Regions from separate parts of the Oikeobacillus pervagus genome, predicted to be linked through region 2. Evidence: a T-box and tRNA genes for the amino acid it is inferred to sense, from the RefSeq annotation. Region 2 holds a T-box; the other holds one or more tRNA genes.

Region 1 (7,266 bases), on a different contig from region 2:
GGTTTAGTTTCATTCACTATGGATGAATTATCACGTATCCCATCCATCCAATTAGTAAAATATTTGGAGAAATCAACACCACCGATAGCCATCTTATATTTTTGCTTAGGGATAAAGCGGCCCCGAGGTAAAAGAATGGGAAGATCACCCCCCACCATTCAAAATGTGGCGTTGCAGTTAAGTAGAGTGATAATGGAGTGACTAGTAAGCAAGAAATCACTAGAAATATCGGCCTTTTTAAAATTAAAGCGATAAACGAAAATATAATGGAAGCTATCATAAATGGCCAAAAAAACAACCCCACTCCCGCACCTCCTTTAACCCCTCTATTGTGGAATTTTCTTAAAGCAAAATCAATTCGCCACTGGTCATTAATCTATTGGTAAATAAAGAAACTTATTTAGTTAGTATACTAGATTAATTTGGAGAAATCAACACCACCGATAGCCATCTCATATTTTTGCTTAGGGATAAAGCGGCCCCGAGGTAAAAGAATGGGAAGATCACCCCCCACCATTCAAAATGTGGCGTTGCAGTTAAGTAGAGTGATAATGGAGTGACTAGTAAGCAAGAAATCACTAGAAATATCGGCCTTTTTAAAATTAAAGCGATAAACGAAAATATAATGGAAGCTATCATAAATGGCCAAAAAAACAACCCCACTCCCGCACCTCCTTTAACCCCTCTATTGTGGAATTTTCTTAAAGCAAAATCAATTCGCCACTGGTCATTAATCTATTGGTAAATAAAGAAACTTATTTAGTTAGTATACTAGATTAAATACAAAAAAACCACAAAATGGAAATCTCCATTTTGTGGTTTTTTTCTATGACCCGTACGGGATTCGAACCCGTGTTACCGCCGTGAAAGGGCGGTGTCTTAACCGCTTGACCAACGGGCCATTTATTTGGCTCCGCAGGTAGGATTCGAACCTACGACCGATCGGTTAACAGCCGATAGCTCTACCACTGAGCTACTGCGGAATCATCATCTAATGATGAAATTTTGGAGCGGGTGATGGGAATCGAACCCACGACAACAGCTTGGAAGGCTGTAGTTTTACCACTAAACTACACCCGCTTAAATTGGAGGCGGCAACCGGATTTGAACCGGTGATAAAGGTTTTGCAGACCTCTGCCTTACCACTTGGCTATGCCGCCAACAAGAACTGGGCTAGCAGGATTCGAACCTACGAATGACGGAGTCAAAGTCCGTTGCCTTACCACTTGGCTATAGCCCAATAATATGTAAGTCATTACAGGGGCAGTAGGAATCGAACCCACACTGGAGGTTTTGGAGACCTCTGTTCTACCGTTAAACTATGCCCCTAAATGGTGGAGGGGGGCAGATTCGAACTGCCGAACCCATAGGGAGCGGATTTACAGTCCGCCGCGTTTAGCCACTTCGCTACCCCTCCATTATATGAATGAAATAAGATAAATATTCTGAACGTCTTACAGATCAAACAAAATTTTTTTTAGTAGATTAAGATGAAATATGGTGGCTCAGGACGGAATCGAACCGCCGACACAAGGATTTTCAGTCCTTTGCTCTACCGACTGAGCTACTGAGCCAGTGTATACCATGATGGCGGAGGAAGAGGGATTCGAACCCCCGCGCGGTTTAACCCGCCTGTCGGTTTTCAAGACCGATCCCTTCAGCCGGACTTGGGTATTCCTCCATAAAAGTAAAGATCATAGCGGCGGAGGGAATCGAACCCACGACCTCACGGGTATGAACCGTACGCTCTAGCCAGCTGAGCTACGCCGCCATTATATCGTTCAATATTGGTGGAGCCTAGCGGGATCGAACCGCTGACCTCCTGCGTGCAAAGCAGGCGCTCTCCCAGCTGAGCTAAGGCCCCAAAATGGAAATATAGATAACGCGCCCGAGAGGAGTCGAACCCCTAACCTTTTGATCCGTAGTCAAACGCTCTATCCAATTGAGCTACGGGCGCAAGTGGTGCCGAGAACCGGAATCGAACCGGTACGGTAGTCACCTACCGCAGGATTTTAAGTCCTGTGCGTCTGCCAGTTCCGCCACCCCGGCAAATGGTGAGCCATGAAGGACTCGAACCTTCGACCCTCTGATTAAAAGTCAGATGCTCTACCAACTGAGCTAATGGCTCATTTTATCATAATCATTACACTTATGGTGGAGGATGACGGGATCGAACCGCCGACCCCTTGCTTGTAAGGCAAGTGCTCTCCCAGCTGAGCTAATCCTCCATTCTCAAAATAAAGTAAATCAATTCTTTAAATCGGAAATAAATCCTTTCCAATATAACCTTTTATTACTTATTTTATCTTGTTGCGACGTTTTATATATTATCAGGAATAAAAGTAATAGTCAAGCATTTATGAAATATTTTTTTACACTAGGATGAAACCTTATGAAAATGAATGAAAGATTAAAAGAAAAGATTTGTTTTTCACATATAGATTTGCTTATGGATCGTTTACACAAGCACTTTTCTTACTGTTTTTCATATCATATCAACGAGGAACCCTTGAGGAGGTTTAAAAGTAGATGGATCCCTATTATCAATATTTCAATGCCCCTAATGAAGCCCCAATTAATTTTTATGACTATTCATATGATCGAAAGACCCATGATATTGTGAGTCTTTTTCAAAAAGCCATTAATGGAGAATATACAGCCATTCAATGCTATGGAAAAATCGCCAATATGGCCCCAAATCCGGAAGAGAGAAATCAAATTATCGAAATTAAACAAGATGAAATACGTCATCTACGACAATTCACTCAAATGTATACTACCTTAACCGGACGAAAACCTACTCCACAAATGACAGAACGTTGTCCGACCACTTATCGGGAAGGACTTCATTTCAGTGTAAAAGACGAGCAAGAAACGGTTGATTTCTATCTAGATCTAGCTGAAATGGTATCCGATCAAAAAATGAAACAAATCATTCAAAGAGCAGCCGCTGATGAACAAAATCATGCCGTTTGGTTTTTATATTATTTATTCAGGTTAAAACGCTGAAAAATCAGGCTTCATTCTACGACGAATGAAGCCTCGCTAGATTTTGTCACGTTAACGAACACAAATATCTTGAATCATTGAAGTCGGGTGATCGCGTGGGATCTATGTTTTTAGATGTGTCTGTTTTTCCTCGCTATAATAAACAAATCTAGCTAGGATCCTTTCCCCTTAATGGTTTCAACTTCATTCCCTCGTGTTTCCCAAAAACGACCACAAGTTCCTACCATTTGCATATCATGGTAAATAGTATGTATGCTACATATATACAGGATGAAAGGTGGAGAAATAAAGATGAACATACAGAATGTAAAACAGTTCATGGAGTATCATAATGAAAGATTTACGAAACGAATCATTTTTAAAGAAGGACCCAGCACGACATTTGTCCTGAATTTCAAGCCCGGACAAGAGTTACCTGCACATAAACACCCAAACAGTAATGTTCATTTACTCGTGTTAACTGGCGAGGGAACATTTACAATCGATGGCAAACAGATCAAGGCATCAGAATTAGATTCGCTCATTTGCACAAGTGAGCAAGAACTTTCTTTCAAAAATGACGGGAAAGAAGATGCCAGTCTTTATGTTGTTCTAAGCACTATTCCAAATTGACCAATACACACAAGATCGTTAAAAAATTAGATGGCGATGTCCTTATTTTTGGGGGACATCGCCCTTTTCGGTACGATTCTACCCATCATTCCGACTTTTCGGGTAAAATGGACTCCATAAGAATTCAACATATAAGAAAGGGTCTGTATAAATGAAGAAAAAATATTGTGTCATTGGCGCTGGGATTCTTGGGGCATCTACTGCCTATCATCTAGCAAAGGCCGGGGAAGAAGTCGTGATCATGGATCGTAAAGACAAAGGACAAGCAACAGATGCAGCAGCAGGGATTGTTTGCCCTTGGCTTTCACAACGTCGTAACAAAGCATGGTATAGACTCGCCAAAAATGGGGCGCGTTACTATCCTGAATTAATGACAGATCTTCAAAAAGACGGAGAAGAACACACGGGATATGCCCGAGTCGGAGCCATCAGTCTCCATCATGACCATGAAAAATTACTAGCAATGAAAGAACGGGCATTAAAGCGCCGGGAAGAAGCTCCTGAAATCGGCGAAGTAAAAATCCTCACACCTGAGGAAACCAAAAAAAGATTCCCTCCCCTACTAGAGGGCCTTGGTTCTGTTTTTGTCAGTGGGGCTGCTCGTGTAGATGGTCGAGCATTACGAGATGCGTTAATACGATCTGCTAAACGATATGGGGCTACTTTCATACAGGGGGATGCGAAATTACTACATCATGATAGACAAAAAACAAGTGTTCAAGTGAATGAACATGAAATTATTCCAGAAAAAATAATCATAACAGCTGGAGCTTGGGCAGACGAGTTGTTAAAGCCTCTTGGGATCCAATTTAATGTTTATTTTCAAAAAGCCCAAATTGTCCATTTACATCTCCCCCATACGAAAACAGATACATGGCCAGTGGTCATGCCACCAAGTGATCAATACATATTAGCATTCCAAGATCGGATTATCGCTGGGGCCACTCATGAAAATAATGTAGGTTTCGATCACCGCATGACCGCTAGTGGAATTCATGAAGTCTTGGGAAAGGCATTACATTACGCACCTGGATTAGCAGATAGCACCGTCCTTGAAGTACGAGTCGGATTCCGACCATTTACCCCAGGGTTTCTCCCGATTATTGGACCAATCCCCCAATATAATGAGATCCTCGTGGCAAATGGCCTTGGAGCTTCTGGCCTTACAGTGGGCCCTTATCTTGGATCGGAACTGGCAAAACTAGCATTAGATAGGGAAATGGAGATTGACCTAGCGGATTATGATGTCGAAAACGCCATCGAATAACCCAACCATTCACTCGGGTATGTATACTTTCACTACTCGGGTGAAATATCCTCCCATTAAAATGAGAGAGGTTCTAGCCGCTTATCTAAACAACCGAAATAGAAACATCAACTCAACTCGACTGTTATCTGAATCTATCTCTCTCTCATTTTTAATACGAAATTTCCAAATTCGCCCTATTTATATTTCTGCTTCCAAGGTATTACGCCCCGAACCCCTCCACTAGGATCCAACATATCACCGTCGTATCTTGGAATCAAATGAAGATGAACATGAAAAATCGTTTGCCCAGCCGCTCCCCCACAGTTGATTCCAATATTATAGCCGTGCGGTTCATACTTTTGATCTAAGAGCTTCTTCCCCTTCTCCATTAAGTCATTCATTGCCATCCGTTCCTCTAATGTTGTATCAAAAAAATCACTTACATGACGTTTGGGGATAATTAGAAGATGACCACGACTCACAGGAAACCGATCAAAAAAAGCTAAAGCCCATTGGTTTTCTAATAAAATGATTAATTGTTCTTGATTACAAAAATGACAAGATTGCATGGCATTATCATTCCCCTTTCCTAGCGAAATACTCCATCAGTCGTTTTTCACATACTTCCCTCGTCCAATGAAAAAGGATGTCCTCGTCTTCGTTTAGTACATCAAAATTGAGCTTGAAAATATTTTTTTCAAAAGATATCATCCCTTGGGAAGATCCACTCCATTTAGACATCGGCATTTTGGCGATTAAATTGGCTACTTTCTTTTCCTCATACTTCCATAATGTACGAGAGGATTTATCTGAAAAATCGATTCGCTTTCGATACTCTTTCTCCATCAAATAATGATGAAAAAATGGGGCTATTTCCTCAGGTGTTGTGGATCGATACCAATTATGTTTCCCCTTTTTTAGCATTCCAAGCAATACAATCATTTTATAACTTTTTTGCATGCCTGTTTTTTCGATCTCTTTTAGCCAATTTTCATAACGGATATATAGTTCTATTTCCTTTTCAGTTAATTCTTCCGCCCAATGTAAAAAAGCAAAATAGGATTTAAATTCTTTATAATATTGAATCACTTCGATAGTTCCATTTAAAAATAATTCTTGATATGTAGGACGTCGCCCCAACTCTTCTTTTAATTGCATATAAGCATTTTTCAGCTTTTCTTTACGTGGTTGCCGCTTTTTACGTAGTTCTTCCAATAAATTAATAGATTGTATGTCTAAATTGAATTCACAACTTTCAGGAATGACAGGAGCAATTTTTCTGTTCTTTGTTTTTTTCAACTCAACCTGAAATAGGGATAGCTTTATATCGGCGTTACGGTAGTTCCCAATTAAATCGATAATTACACAATGACTTTTGGAAGAATGAAGTCGCAATCCCCTTCCAATTTGCTGGGTAAAAACAGTTAAAGACTCTGTTGGGCGTGCAAACAAAATCGTATCAACAGATGGGATATCAATCCCTTCATTAAATAAATCAACGGTGAAAATCGCATCCAGTTTCTTCTCTTCTAATTGATTGATTGCCTCCTTTCTTCCTATATCTTGTTGCTTTGAATGTAGACTAACGGTTTGATAACCACTTCGATTAAAAAATTGGGAAAGAAAATTAGCTTGTCTTATTGAAGAGCAAAATATTAATGATCTAGTTTGTTTATGTTCCTCCCAAGCTAATAAAATCTTTTGAGCCATTTCTTCCTTTAGTTGTGCCTGTAGAAGTTGTTCTTGATCATATTTCGAACCTAACCAGCGAATTTGACTATAGTCCGTATCATCATAGACTCCATAATAATGGAAAGGGGCTAACCACCCGCGTTGGACGGCTTCAATAAAATCGATCCTATAGGCAATATTCCCATCGCAAATTGCATATACATCTTTTTGGTCGTTTCGATCTGGTGTTGCTGTTATGCCAAGTAAAAATTCTGGTTGAAAATAATCGATCATTTTTTGATAAGATTGCGAAGCTGCATGATGAAATTCGTCAATTACAATTAAATCAAATTCATCGCGTTTAAAATGTTGCAGATGTTGCTTCATACTTAAAGTAAAAACAGAAGCAAAGATAAAATCTCCATCTTCTTTTAAAAATCCATTGTAAATACCAGAAGTTTTATCAGGGATGACCTTATTAAAAGAGGCTTGAGCTTGATGTAAAATTTCCTCCCGATGGGCAATAAATAATACCCGTTTAAATTTACGAGCAAAAAAGGCGGCTAAATAGGTTTTCCCAAGACCGGTTGCCATCACAACCATTGCCTTGTTGTATCCTTCCTCTATCGTTTGCTCCAACTGGTTTAAAGCCTCTACTTGTGCAAATCGGGGTTCAATGGTTCCATAATGTTCTTTGTTTTCTACTACAAATTCCGAGTTCTTTT
Region 2 (7,266 bases):
TGTTTATGTCAAATATTGTCTTGCATATGAGTCGTGAAATCATCTCAAAGATGAGAAATGATTATCAAGATTTCTTATTATCTAAGATTCCAACAGGTGCGGTTTTTACGGCGAAAACAAACGGCTGTACGATTACAGCTTATAAATCAGGGAAAGTCCTTTTTCAAGGAGCCAACGCAATGAATGAATCGTCTCGTTGGGGGAATTCTTCACCCTCTCCAACGAAGAAAAGAGCTGTAAAGAGTGGAACAAAAATACAGTTACCTGACGGTTTTTCCACTCTTTCTGTCATGGGTAGTGATGAAGTCGGAACAGGCGATTATTTCGGTCCGATGACGGTTGTCAGTACCTATGTAAAAACGGAACAAATGGACATATTAAGGGATTTAGGGGTTCGTGATTCTAAACATTTAAATGACGATCAAATCATTAAAATTGCAAAGGAGTTACTTCATCATATTCCTTATAGCTTGCTCGTGTTAAGAAACGAAAAATATAATAAAATGCAAAAAGCAGGGATGTCTCAAGGGAAATTGAAAGCTCTTCTCCATAATCAAGCCCTTTTAAATTTATTAAAAAAAATTTCGCCTGAAAAACCCGATGCAATTTTGATAGACCAATTCGCTGAAAAAACAACCTACTTCCGTTATCTCCAAAACCAAAAAGAAGTTTGCAGGGAAAATGTTTATTTTAGTACGAAAGGGGAAAGTGTCCATCTTTCTGTAGCAGCGGCTTCTATTTTGGCACGATATGCCTTTGTGAAGGAATTTGACAAACTGAGTAAGGAAGCCGGTTTTACCTTACCTAAAGGAGCAGGAAAACAAGTTGATGAAGCAGGAGCAAGATTAATCTTACAAAAAGGGGAAGAATGTTTATTAAAATTTACAAAACACCATTTTGCTAATACGCAAAAGGCAAAAGCTATTGTTCGAAAAATACAAGGAAATCTTTAATAAAAAAAAGGTTGGAGGGTTCAAATTGAATGGATCGAACTCCCCAACCTTTTTTAGTATATCATTATTCTAACAAAACGGTCCTTCATTTCCACTTAGAATCCGATAGATCATTATGATTGCTCCTAGCTTCACCAATCCTTATCCTCTTAGTTCAGCATTTACTTGCTCTTTCACCGCATTCAATACTTTCTCATGCGCTTTCACTACTTCATCATCTGTCAATGTTCTTTCAGGATCAAAATAAGTTAAGGAGAAGGCGATTGATTTTTTGCCTAGTTCCATATGTTCTCCTTCATAAAGGTCAAAAAGATGAACATCTTTTAATAATTTTCCTCCAGCTGTTTGGATTATGTTCGCGAGCTCACTTGCCTGCACAGAGCTGTCTACCACTAGCGCAATATCTCTCGTAATAGAAGGGAAGCGAGGAATTGGCTCATAATGTAATGGAGACGCCTCTTTTTCTAAAAGATAAGTCGCATCCAATTCGAATACATAAGTATCTTTCAAATCTAACTCTTTTTGAAGTTGCGGGTGGACTTGCCCGATGATTCCAAGTACTTCTCCATTGAATAAAATCTTGGCTGTACGTCCTGGATGCAGGCCATCTAATTTAGCCTTTTGAAACTCAATGCTACTCTCTATAGAAAGCTTTTTAAATAGACCTTCTACAATCCCTTTGACGACAAAGAAATCAACTGGTTTCTTTTCTCCTTGCCATTCATGAGTTTCCCATAATCCTGTGATTGCCCCTGCTAAGTGTTCTCTTTCTTCTGGCAATTCATTTTCATTGTTCTTTAGGAAGATTGTTCCTAATTCATAAAATCCGACCGCATCATTTCGGCGGGCCACATTGTATGAAACACTTTCTAATAATTGTGGAATTATGCTTTGACGTAGAAAACTTCTTTCTTCACTCATAGGCATAGCTAAACCAATTGACTCTCTCTTATTTAATGCAAATTGCGTACTTTTCTCTTCACTTGTTAACGAATAAGTCAAAGCTTGATATAACCCTGCCCCTTCTAATAAATGGCGAACTACACGGCGTTTCTCTTGATATTTTGTCAGCCCACCTGGAATCGCTACTCCAACCGGCAATGTTGTCGGCAAGCGATCATACCCATATAGACGAGCAACTTCTTCAACAAGATCTTCTTCAATTGTAATATCACCTCGTCTAGTTGGAACCGTTACTTGGAATGTATGACCATCGACAACATTTTCAAATTTTAGGCTAGTGAAAATAGCTGTCACTTCTTCGGTTGATAATGTAGTACCTAATACCCGATTTATTTTTTCCAATGAAATAGAAATCTTTTTTGGCTCACGATTCATTTCTCCAGCTATCACACTACCTTGAAGGACTTCTCCACCCGCGTATTGTTGTAGTAATTGGGCCGCTCTTTCTGCCGCCGCATGAACACGGTTGGGGTCAACTCCTTTTTCAAAACGGGCACTCGCTTCACTGCGTAATCCATGATCCTTCGAAGCCTTTCGAACAATTTGACCATTGAAATAAGCAGATTCGATGAGTACAGTCGTCGTATCATTTTGCACTTCTGAATTCGCTCCACCCATCACTCCAGCAAGAGCAATAGGTTCCTGACCATTTGTAATGACTAAATGTTCACTTGATAACATGCGTTCCACATCATCTAATGTCGTCATTTTTTCCCCTTGATGGGCACGGCGGACGACAATCTCTTTAGAGCCAAGGCGTTGATAATCAAAAGCATGAAGAGGTTGACCATATTCTAATAAAATAAAGTTTGTAATATCCACGACATTGTTATGAGGACGAATCCCCGCAGACATCAATCGAGTTTGCATCCATAAAGGCGATGGTGCTACTTTCACATTTTTAATGACTTTGGCAATATATAATGGATTGTCTTCCTTCGCATCAATCGAAACGGAAATATAGTCTGTCGCTTTTTCATTACTTTCATCTGCTTTTGGATGAGGAAGTTTGACATCCTTCTTAAGAATGGCTGCCACTTCATACGCAACACCAAGCATACTTAAACAATCCGAACGATTTGGAGTTAATCCTAGTTCTAAAACATGATCATCTAAATTTAATTGTGCAAGGGCATTCGATCCCACTTCTACGTCATTTGGGAATACAAAAATTCCTTCTGCATATTCCTTTGGTGTGATCTTTCCCTCAATTCCTAATTCTTGTAAGGAACAGATCATCCCATTTGATGGTTCTCCACGAAGTTTTGCCTTTTTAATTTTAAAGTTTCCTGGTAAGACGGCACCTACTTTGGCCACCACCACTTTTTGACCTTTGGCAATGTTTGGAGCCCCGCAAATAATTTGAACAGGATCTCCCTCTCCCAAATCAACTTGACATATATTTAATTTATCTGCATTTGGATGTTGTTCACATTCAACAACATAACCGACGACTACATTTTTGATTTCATCGCTCGGACATTCTACCCCTTCTACTTCGATCCCGCTTCGTGTAATTTTTTCTGCCAAATCGTTTGCATCTATGCCCGATAAATCAACATACTCTTGAAGCCATTTATATGAAACAAACATATTAGTTTACCTCCTATTAATTGAATGCGCTACTATTTTTCTACTCGTGAAAATTGTTTAAGAAAACGGATATCATTTGCGTATAAGTGGCGAATATCATCGATTCCATATCGTAGCATCGCGATTCTTTCCACTCCGATTCCGAATGCAAATCCAGTATATTTCTTAGAGTCAAATCCAGCCATCTCTAGCACATTTGGATGAACCATTCCCGCTCCTAGCATTTCAATCCATCCTGTTTTTTTACAAATCGAACAACCTTTTCCTCCACAAGAGAAACAAGAAACATCGACTTCAACAGATGGTTCTGTGAATGGGAAGAAACTTGGACGAAGACGGATTTCACGATCTTCTCCGAACATTTTTTTCGCAAATACTTCTAAAGTTCCTTTTAAATCACTCATGCGAATATTTTCATCTACGACCAGACCTTCAATTTGCATAAATTGATGGGAGTGTGTCGCATCATCATGGTCTCGTCTGTAAACTTTCCCTGGGCAAATAATTTTCACAGGTCCTTTTCCTTGATGTTTTTTCATGGTTCTCGCTTGTACAGGTGATGTATGGGTTCTCATCAGGATTTCTTCTGTTATATAAAATGTATCTTGCATATCTCTTGCAGGGTGATCCTTTGGTAAGTTTAATGCTTCAAAATTATAGTAATCTTGTTCCACTTCTGGACCTTCTGCAATTGTATAGCCCATACTAATAAATAGATCTTCCACTTCTTCCACTACACGTGTAAGTGGGTGATGATTTCCAGAATAAATAGGTCTCCCTGGTAATGTAACATCAATCGATTGTTCCTCCAGCTGTTTTTGGATTGCTGCTTCTTCTAGCTCTGCTTGTTTTGCTTCAATTTTAGAAGAAATCGATTCCCTTACTTCATTAGCTAATGCTCCCATTTTGGGACGTTCTTCTGGAGAAAGTTTCCCCATTCCACGAAGTACCTCCGTAATAGGGCCTTTTTTCCCTAAATAAGCTACTCGAACTTCATTTAATTGTTTTAAATCTTCAGCTTGATCGACTTTTTGCAATGCTTCTTGCTGTAGTTCCTTTAACTTTTGTTCCACAATATTTCCTCCTTTTTCTAGCAGGTTTATCAAGTAACCAGTGATTTTTGCCTATGGGATGGACTTTCTTTGTTCATCCTACCTGAAACTGGTGTAACCAATGGTTTTTAAACATAAAAAAAAGCCCTTCCCTAAGAAAGGGACGAGGCTGTTTTCGCGGTACCACCCTTATTAGCACAATCAATTTGCGCTCACTTCATTTTGATAACGGCTACACCGATGCATCTTTACATTTAGAATAAAGGCATTTTCCATAAACTTTTTGTAGTAAAAGTGCCTTCATAAAAAACGGTCCCGATGCCAACTCGAGAGATGAACTTCCCTTACATTCTTCGTAAAAATGCTTTCAGTCTCAGGCATTTTCTCCCTTTTCGAAAACTTATAAAGTACTTTTCTCTGTCTTCGTCTTTATTTTATCCAAAATTTCATATGTTACATATTATAGTATAATTTTCAGTTACTTTTCAAGCTGTCTTGAAAATGAAATAACAAAATCCCGGCTGCCACTGCTACATTTAAAGATTCACTCCGGCCGTATAAGGGGATAAATACATTTTGGTTTGTTGTCTGCAATAGTTCCTCTGAAACTCCATTTCCTTCATTCCCAACAATCATCGCAAAGGAATCATCTATCGTCACCTTTTTATAAGATTCAGCTGATTGCAAAGATGTCCCAAATACTGGTACCCCTTTTTCTTGTAATAATGAGATTGCTTTTTGTAATGACATGGAAATTATTGATAAATGAAAATGGCTTCCTTGTGCTGATCGTAACACCTTCGAATTATAGAGATCGACAGTTCCGTCACCAAGAATGACTAAATCAATCCCAGCAGCATCTGCTGTTCGAATCATCGTTCCAACATTCCCCGGATCTTGAACAGCATCAATGAGTAAGAAGGACTTTCCCTTTTCCATCATTTTTTCTTCATACTGATGCTTTTTACAAATAGCAAAAATTCCTTGGGAGGATTCTGTTTCAGAAATCGCCTTGGAAACCTCTTCTGAGATCGTCGTTATCTTGACATGATCCATATTCCAATGTGAGGGGATCATGATGTTTTCAGAATAAAGGATTTCCTCAATTTCATTTTTAAACTGAAGGGCCTCCTCTACTAAATGGAACCCTTCTAATAGGTATAGCCCTGTTTGTTCACGTCCTTTTTTGGTTAATAATTTTTTCCATTGCTTTACTTTCGGGTTTTTTGCCGATTGGATATAGTCCACCTATTCTCTCCTACCTTTTCGTTTCATTTCAATTTTCTTATTATAACGTAATGCGAATGCATATTGAATATCTACCTGGGGAAAATAGGAATGTAATTGCTGTAGAAAGGGGCTAATGAAATGAATTTCAACTTAAGAGGGGCCGTCCTTCACAATGTGACTGGCCACAGTCAATCTCAGCTTCAAGATACCATCGTGGATGCCATTCAAAGTGGTGAAGAGAAAATGCTTCCTGGTCTTGGGGTATTATTTGAAGTTTTTTGGAAAAATGCTGACTCCAAGGAGCAACAGGTCATGCTACAAACATTAGAAGAAGGATTAAGAAGATAATTATTCTGTATGCAATCGTTTTCCCTAGCTTTATTATTTTTGAACCCCCCAGACAAAGGATCTGGGGGCTTCTTATGACTTATTCAAATGTAATTTTATTCACAGCGTCACGATCTAAACGGAGAATCACTTCTCCTAAAAGTTTTACAGCATTTTCAAAGTCATCACGATGAAGCATCGCCGCATGTGAATGGATATAACGTGTAGCAATCGTGACCGATAAAGTAGGGACTCCACTCGCTGTTAAATGGATCGATCCTGAATCGGTTCCTCCACCAGCAATCGCATCAAATTGGTATGGAATATTCAATTCATCTGCTACATTTGTAACAAAATCGCGTAATCCTTTATGAGAAACCATTGAAGCATCATACAGAATGATCTGTGGGCCTTTCCCCATTTTGCTCATCGCATCTTTTTCCGAAATTCCCGGTGTATCACCAGCAATCCCAACGTCTACACCGAAAGCAATATCTGGAAGAATGGTATTGGCACTCGTTTTGGCTCCACGTAATCCAACTTCCTCTTGAACGGTTCCAACACCATACACGATGTTTTCATGTTTTTTATTTTGAATATATTTTAAGACATCAATGGCAATCGCACAGCCAATTCGATTATCCCATGCTTTTGCCAATAGCATTTTCTCATTGTTCATGACGGTAAATTCAAAATATGGAGTGATCATATCCCCAGGTCGGACTCCCCATTCCTCCGCCTCTTTTCTACTAGATGCTCCAATATCAATGAACATATCCTTAATATCAATAGGTTTTTTACGTGCTTCAGCAGGTAAAATATGGGGTGGTTTCGAACCGATAATTCCGGTTACATCTCCCTTTCTAGTTACAATCGTCACACGCTGAGCGAGCATAACTTGCGACCACCAGCCGCCAACCGTTTGAAAACGAATAAATCCCTTATCATCAATTTGGGTTACCATAAACCCAACTTCATCCAAATGGCCTGCCACCATGATTTTTGGACCATTTTCATCCCCAACTTTTTTGGCGATGAGACTTCCTAAATGATCGGTCGTCATTTCATCTGATAATGGCTCTATGTATTTTTTCATTACTTCCCGAACTTCACGCTCATTTCCGGGAATCCCTCTAGCATCTGTTAGT

The links. The T-box of region 2 lies ahead of pheS (phenylalanine--tRNA ligase subunit alpha). A T-box ahead of a tRNA ligase gene usually reads a tRNA of that ligase, here a tRNA-Phe.
Region 1: it encodes a tRNA-Phe, which carries the amino acid that the T-box ahead of pheS (phenylalanine--tRNA ligase subunit alpha) is inferred to sense. The anticodon was not compared.

The regions. Positions count from the first base shown of each region.
Region 1 covers NZ_JAUSUC010000036.1:23,944-31,209, reverse strand. The annotation lists tRNA gene J2S13_RS12680 (tRNA-Glu) at 830-901, opposite strand; tRNA gene J2S13_RS12675 (tRNA-Asn) at 909-983, opposite strand; tRNA gene J2S13_RS12670 (tRNA-Gly) at 1,007-1,080, opposite strand; tRNA gene J2S13_RS12665 (tRNA-Cys) at 1,087-1,160, opposite strand; tRNA gene J2S13_RS12660 (tRNA-Gln) at 1,169-1,240, opposite strand; tRNA gene J2S13_RS12655 (tRNA-Trp) at 1,259-1,329, opposite strand; tRNA gene J2S13_RS12650 (tRNA-Tyr) at 1,333-1,417, opposite strand; tRNA gene J2S13_RS12645 (tRNA-Phe) at 1,499-1,574, opposite strand; tRNA gene J2S13_RS12640 (tRNA-Ser) at 1,589-1,681, opposite strand; tRNA gene J2S13_RS12635 (tRNA-Met) at 1,698-1,771, opposite strand; tRNA gene J2S13_RS12630 (tRNA-Ala) at 1,789-1,864, opposite strand; tRNA gene J2S13_RS12625 (tRNA-Arg) at 1,884-1,957, opposite strand; tRNA gene J2S13_RS12620 (tRNA-Leu) at 1,961-2,049, opposite strand; tRNA gene J2S13_RS12615 (tRNA-Lys) at 2,053-2,128, opposite strand; tRNA gene J2S13_RS12610 (tRNA-Val) at 2,153-2,228, opposite strand; gene J2S13_RS12605 (ferritin-like domain-containing protein) at 2,530-3,009, shown strand; gene J2S13_RS12600 (cupin domain-containing protein) at 3,301-3,621, shown strand; gene J2S13_RS12595 (NAD(P)/FAD-dependent oxidoreductase) at 3,773-4,888, shown strand; gene J2S13_RS12590 (HIT family protein) at 5,065-5,439, opposite strand; gene J2S13_RS12585 (DEAD/DEAH box helicase family protein) at 5,447-7,266, opposite strand, start outside.
Region 2 covers NZ_JAUSUC010000020.1:38,189-45,454, forward strand. The annotation lists gene rnhC (ribonuclease HIII) at 6-953, shown strand; gene pheT (phenylalanine--tRNA ligase subunit beta) at 1,095-3,509, opposite strand; gene pheS (phenylalanine--tRNA ligase subunit alpha) at 3,542-4,582, opposite strand; T-box leader at 4,718-4,994, opposite strand; gene J2S13_RS09250 (TrmH family RNA methyltransferase) at 5,036-5,809, opposite strand; gene sspI (small acid-soluble spore protein SspI) at 5,930-6,139, shown strand; gene J2S13_RS09260 (M42 family metallopeptidase) at 6,219-7,266, opposite strand, start outside.